Regions from separate parts of the Phyllobacterium sp. MT110 genome, predicted to be linked through region 1. Evidence: predicted binding sites of a transcription regulator. Region 1 holds the regulator's gene; the other holds the start of a gene.
What was found. The regulator LexA, encoded in region 1, represses DNA repair genes until DNA is damaged. The targets are predictions, from matches to a motif close to TGTTCNNNNTGTGTTCNG.
Positions count from the first base shown of each region.

Region 2: the regulator LexA is predicted to act here: its motif matches at 1,810-1,827, upstream of recA (recombinase RecA).

Region 1 covers NZ_JBXAFE010000001.1:1,006,830-1,010,242, reverse strand. The annotation lists gene AC1Q5O_RS05260 (substrate-binding domain-containing protein) at 1-442, shown strand, start outside; gene AC1Q5O_RS05255 (GNAT family N-acetyltransferase) at 447-1,289, opposite strand; gene lexA (transcriptional repressor LexA) at 1,478-2,197, shown strand; gene AC1Q5O_RS05245 (ComEC/Rec2 family competence protein) at 2,191-3,413, opposite strand, start outside.
Region 2 covers NZ_JBXAFE010000001.1:1,577,599-1,581,011, forward strand. The annotation lists gene alaS (alanine--tRNA ligase) at 1-244, opposite strand, end outside; gene recA (recombinase RecA) at 593-1,687, opposite strand; gene AC1Q5O_RS08210 (carbohydrate kinase family protein) at 2,006-2,956, shown strand; gene AC1Q5O_RS08215 (pseudouridine-5'-phosphate glycosidase) at 2,989-3,413, shown strand, end outside.

The DNA.
Region 1 (3,413 bases):
CGAAATGGGTTATCGCGAAGCATTGCTCGAGCGCGGCATTGCCGTTGATCCGCGCTTCATCGTGCATGAGCGTTTTTCCGATGAAACCGGTTTCCATGAGGCGCAGCGGCTCTTGTCCTATACGCCGCATCCGACCGCCATTCTCGCCGGCTCGATGATGACGGCGCTCGGCATTTTCCGCGCCATCCGTTCAAAGGGCTATGAACTGGGCAAGGAAGTTTCGGTGATCGCCCATGACGACGTGTTCCCCTATCTCAATGCCAGCAACATGGTCCCCGCCATGACCACCACCCGGTCGTCGATCCGCTCCGCCGGGTCGCGTATCGCCGAACTGCTGGTGCGGGTCCTCGACGGCGAGCCGGTCGAAAACATCCATGAGATATGGCCGGTCGAACTCATCCTGCGCCAATCGAGCGGTCCGCCCGTCGCCCCGCGCCGGTGAGTGCCTAGCCCAATTCGAAGGTTGTGATGCCAAAAATCCGGTCGAGCGGCAATTCGGGCGCCGGTCCGCGATACATGCGTGCGGTTTCGAACACCGGCGCCAGACCGTACCGGTCGCAAAGGCGCCGCGCGGCCCCATTGGTCCCGGGAATATCCAGAAAGACCTGCGCATCCCCGACTTTTGCTGAGAGCGATTGAAACAGCCGGTCGGCGATCTCTTCGGTTTCGGCAAACAAGGGACCGATTTTGCACCCCTCGCGGCATGCGCGCACGACGCCATACCCTGCGATTTTTCCGTCGACAATACAGGCCAGGCCGTGGCGGGAGCCGGACGGGCCAAGCCAGGCACGGATAAACGATTCCCGTGGTTCGGGATTGAATTGACGGTCATAGGCGGCGACGGCGCCGATCCATTGCGCATCGATGGCGACGATATCGCCGCTGACGGGTGCCTTGCAGCCGGGTGCGCCGCCATAACGGTAATTCGCATGGGCATAGACAAACCCCGACTTCCGATAGTTCTCCTGCTGGGCAACGACACCATCAAGGCCGACGGTCTGTCCGGCAAATCCGCTCAGCACGTCCTGCCAGAGCGACCAGCCGAAACCCAGACCGCGCGATTGCGGACGCACCATGTAGAAACCGAGAAAGCCGTAGTCTCGCGCATAGCGGACCAGCGAGACCGCTGCCGTCAGTTCACCATTCACCTCAAGCACGTGATAGCCCTTGGGGTCCGCGGCCCAGAATGCATCCGCATCGTCCAAACCGGGGTTCCAGCCCTCGGCAGCTGCCCAGTCAATGATCGCGCCAAGGTCCCGGCGCTCGGCGATTCGGATGAAAGCTGTCATGATATTGTGTTATCCAACTGGAAACCGACGGAACAGTACCCTGAACGGGCGCATTTCTGCCCGCACATGCTTCGTAACCAAGCTTCCAGCATTGCCGCAACGGAATATTAAGCACTTGTAGAACAATGCTGGAACAGATAGTGTTTGTTCTGGTTTTGTTTTTCCGATTCCCTGCTAAAGGATCGCCAATGCTCACGCGTAAACAACATGAACTTCTTCTCTTCATTCATGAGCGTCTGAAGGAGACGGGCATTCCGCCATCCTTCGACGAAATGAAGGATGCGCTGGATCTGGCCTCCAAATCCGGCATTCACCGGCTGATCACTGCGCTGGAAGAGCGCGGCTTCATTCGCCGGCTTGCGAACAGGGCACGCGCGCTGGAAGTCCTGCGCCTGCCGGACTCCATCGCACCCGGCCTCAACAGCCAGAGAAAGTTCGAGCCGAGTGTCATCGAGGGCAGTCTCGGACGCAATGTTGCGCCGCCGAAGCCGCAGCCGCGCGCCTCCAACGACATGGACATGCCTGCCAATGTCAGCATTCCGGTCATGGGCCGGATTGCCGCCGGTGTGCCGATTTCCGCCATCCAGAACCAGACGCACATGCTGAGCCTTCCGCCAGACATGATCGGCAGCGGCGAACATTATGCGCTTGAGGTCAAGGGCGACTCGATGATCGAAGCGGGCATTTTCGACGGCGATACCGTTGTCATCAAGCGTGGCGACACCGCAAGCCCCGGCGAAATCATCGTGGCACTGGTCGATGACGAGGAAGCCACCCTCAAGCGGTTTCGCCGCAAGGGTGCCTCGATTGCCCTGGAAGCCGCCAATCCTGCCTACGAAACGCGGATTTTCGGACCGGACCGCGTTCGGGTGCAGGGCAAGCTTGTCGGCCTGATCCGCCGTTACTGACCGGCCGCCGCGTCCCGTTCGGCATTGTCCGGGACGCCTTCGGTCGCGTGGGCCTTGCGTGAATGCTCCGGCCGGTTGCGCGCCGCATTGGAGTGGATGCGGTACTTGTTCCAGGGGCGGTCCGGCGGACCGATCGCCCAGGTCAAACGGGCCGACTGCACTCTTTGCTCCAGCGCTTCTCCGGCTTTCGATTGATCCGTCAGGTCACCCTGCCCTTGCCCGCCGGAACCGAACCGGATTTCCGCAGCACCGTTCAAGGCGAGATCACGGCGCGTGATCACCATCGGGCCCGGAACGGGGCAACCGGTTTCCGCGCCGGCAAAGGCCAGCACGACAATATTCCCCTCGCTGCAGGCGGCGTTCCTTTGCGCGGGATCATCCGTATAGGCAATGATGAGACCGCCCGGTTCGCGCGCCAGACAGAGCTTTCCGGCGCATTCGAAGACACCCTCCGCTGCCTCTTTGCCGATCCCCGCCGGTTTGACGATCTGTTCCAGCCCAAAGCCCTGCCGCCAGTTGTTCAACGTGAAGGCGCCGCCCTGCGGGCGATTGATCATCAATACCGTGCCATTGCGCACACCGGCCAGCCGGCCATCCTCCGACAGGACGAGATCCGGCGGCGCTGTGCGTGCCATGATCAGGACGGCCGCAGCAAACAGCGGCAGGCTGCACAGACGCAACCATGACGTCGTGAGAAGCAGGATCACAAGCGCTAAGCTCATCAGGATCAGGCTCGGCTGCGGCATCGGACCGAGATTGCCCGAGGGCGAGAGTGCGGCAACGTGATGGGCAATGAACACCACCAGCTCGATGCCGCGCTCCATGACGGCGAACGGCAGGAAATCCAGATCGAACGGCATCAGCAACAGCGCCAGTACGGCGAAGGGCATGACCAGAACCGAGACCACGGGCAAGCCAAATGCGTTGCCGATCAGCCCGAGCGGTGCGGTATTGTTGAAATGATAGGCGGCAAAGATCGCGCTGGCCGAACCGGCGACCAGGGATGTCAGAGCAATGTCGCTGATGTGATCGCCGATCTTGCCGGGCAGTTGCAGCAACAGGCCGCTGCGGGAGGCACGCCGGGTATTGCGGCCGGCCCTGCGCGGCGACCACCAGCCGTAAAATGCGATCAGTGCTGCGGTGGCCGAGTACGACATCTGGAAGCTTGGCCCCATCACCTCGTGCGGCGCGATGGTAATGGTTACCAAGGCGGCCA
Region 2 (3,413 bases), 570 kb from region 1:
AGCCGACATTGTCCAGGTCATTGTGCTTGCCGCCGGCGCGCACGCATTTCTGCGACGTCGTGGCCCGGCTGTAGGGCCGCTGCTCCAGACCGGTGAAAACATTCTTGAACTGCACCATGCCGGCATTGGTGAACATCAGCGTCGGGTCGTTGCGCGGCACCAGCGGGCTCGACGCCACGATCTCATGGCCGTTCTTCTTGAAATAGTTCAGAAATGTCGACCGGATTTCGTTGACGCCACTCATGTGCATTGCCTTCTGACTTGTCTCTAACCAAAGCGAAATAGCCCCTTTCTGCAACAAAGGGCGGAACGCAACGCTTGTAGCGATGCGACCGCGGCCTGTCCAGAAAATCCCTGTGATAATAGGCTCCGCTTATGAACAGCACAGTCTTCGAATGCGTATGCTCTCCCTCATGCTGAGCTTGTCGAAGCACGCAGAGCGGTTGTGCGTGCTTCGACAAGCTCAGCATGAGAGAAGTTAGCCCCAATATGAAAGACGGTCTTACAGCGTGAGAGCATTTTAAAAGAAAACCCGCATCCGGCAGCCGGATACGGGTTTGAATTGCAGACCGGAACGGTCCGTCCTGGGAGATCAGCCTTCGGCGGCCTCGGGTCCGTCATTGTCCTCGACATCGTCCGGGCCCTTGTCCAGCATCTGCTCGGCAATCAGACCGGCATTCTGGCGCAGGACCAGCTCGATCTCATTGGCGACTTCTGGATTGTCCTTGAGGAAGAGTTTTGCATTGTCGCGGCCCTGCCCCAGACGCTGGGAATTGTAGGAGAACCACGAACCCGACTTTTCAACGATACCCGCCTTGACGCCGAGATCGACCAGTTCGCCGGTCTTGGAAACGCCTTCGCCATACATGATGTCGAATTCGACCTGCTTGAAGGGCGGCGCAAGCTTGTTCTTGACCACCTTGACGCGGGTCTGGTTGCCGACCACCTCGTCACGTTCCTTCAGCGCACCGATGCGGCGGATATCGAGACGCACCGAAGCATAGAATTTCAGCGCATTGCCGCCCGTCGTGGTTTCAGGCGAACCGAACATCACGCCGATCTTCATGCGGATCTGGTTGATGAAGATGACCATGCAGTTGGAACGGGAAATGGATGCGGTCAGCTTGCGCAGCGCCTGGCTCATCAGGCGGGCCTGCAGGCCGGGGAGAGAATCGCCCATCTCGCCTTCGATTTCCGCACGCGGGGTCAAAGCGGCAACGGAATCGACCACCAGAACATCGATCGCACCGGAACGCACCAGCGTGTCGGTGATCTCCAGCGCCTGCTCGCCCGTATCGGGCTGCGAGATCAGAAGGTTCTCCAGATCCACGCCCAGCTTGCGGGCATAGACCGGGTCCAGCGCATGTTCCGCATCGACAAAGGCGCAGATGCCGCCCTTCTTCTGGGCTTCCGCAATCGTATGCAGCGCCAAGGTTGTCTTACCCGAGCTTTCCGGCCCGTAAATCTCGACAATGCGGCCTTTCGGCAGACCGCCAACGCCAAGGGCTATATCCAGGGAAAGCGACCCGGTCGAAACCGTCTCAATTTCCACAACCTGCTCATTGCGTCCAAGCCGCATGATCGAACCCTTACCAAAGGCTCTCTCGATCTGTGACAATGCCGCATCCAGCGCTTTCGTTTTATCCACCGAATTACCCTCAACTAACCGCAAAGAATTTTGAGCCATGTTACACCACCCCTGTGCTATCCATGAAGCCCGGATGCTCCGGCCTTTGAAGATATTTGTATCTGTTTTGTTCTCATTTGGCAATATGCACAAACCATTGAAAAACAATAATAACACAAAAATGTTCTTAAAATGTTCCGGAAGTTGGCTGCCTGCGCTTGTCCACATGTTCCTCATGTTCGGGCCGCATGAACGGGAAAACCGCGGCCGGCAAATTCGAATCGTTGCGGCGATTGCGTCAGGCCAGCAGGCCATCTAGAGAAGGAAAGGACCAAGTGTCTTGCAACCGATCATTTTGTTCAGCAAAAGCCACCAACCATGACTCAGGATTACACACCGCTGCTGTTTGCTGTCGGCGGCGCCCATATGGACCGGCGCGGCCAGAGCAGCGTTCCCTTCATTCCCGGCGCGTCCAACCCCGGCATCATGCGCGAAGAGCCCGGCGGCGGCGTGTTCAATGCTTTGCGCCTTGCCGTGCGGCGCGGGGTACGGGCTGAAATGCTGTCGGTGCGCGGCGGCGACCGGGTTGGCGATGTCATCGCCACCGCCTTTGAGGCCGCCGGAATCAAGGACAGTTCCGCCGTGTTCATCGACCGGGCAACCCCGAGCTATACGGCGATCCTCGATGAACAGGGCGATGTGGTTGCGGCCATTGCCGACATGGCGCTGTATGAACTCGCCCTGCCCCGGCAGCTCAGGCGGCGCAAGGTGCGCGATTCCATCGATGCCGCCGATGCGGTTTTCGGCGATGCCAATCTGCCGTCGGAAGCGTTGCAGAAACTGGCGGAGCTTGCCGGCGGCAAACCGCTCTATGCGCTGGCGATTTCCCCGGCCAAGGCGGTGCGGTTGCGGCCGGTTCTCGGCGATCTCGCCTGCCTGTTCCTCAACCGGCGTGAAGCCTTTGCGCTGACGGGACTGGGCGCCGATGCCAGCCTGCCCGATCTGCACCGTGCCCTGACGGCAGAGGGTCTGCACACTGCCGTTGTCAGCAATGGCGGGCAGGCTGCGCTGGTCTATTCCAGCGGCGGTGCATTCTCCCTGCTTCCGCCCGCGCTGACCGGTATTGCCGATGTGACCGGCGCGGGTGATGCGCTGGCCGGCGGCACCATATCGGCGCTGATGCGCGGCCTTCCCCTCGCGCAAGCCGTGCGCGAAGGCTTTGCCGCCTCGGCGCTGACACTGCAAACCCATTCGGCAACGCCGATCTTCACATCCAGGATTTTCGACGCGGCCCTCGCGACCATACCGGAGGCCATCCCGCTCGCATGAGCCAACGGCCTGATACGACAAAGGAAAGAACCATGACCACAACAGCCCTCAACCCGTTCACCGACATTGCACCGGAGGTGCAGAAAGCACTTGCCGCCGGGCAGCCGGTGGTGGCGCTGGAAAGCACGATCATCACCCACGGCATGCCCTACCCGGACAACAGCCGCATGGCCGCCGATGTCGAGACGATCATCCGCGATGGCGGCGCCGTCCCGGCAACCATCGCCATTATCGATGGCCGCCTGAAGATCGGCATTTCGGCTGAGGAACGCGAGGCGCTGGCGCAGGTCAAGGGCGCCATGAAGCTGTCGCGCGCCGATCTGGCGTTTGCGCTGTCGGAAGGCCGCACCGGCGGCACCACCGTTGCCGCCACCATGCTGGCCGCACACATGGCCGGCATCAAGGTGTTTGCCACGGGCGGCATCGGCGGCGTGCACATGGGCGCGGAGACCAGTTT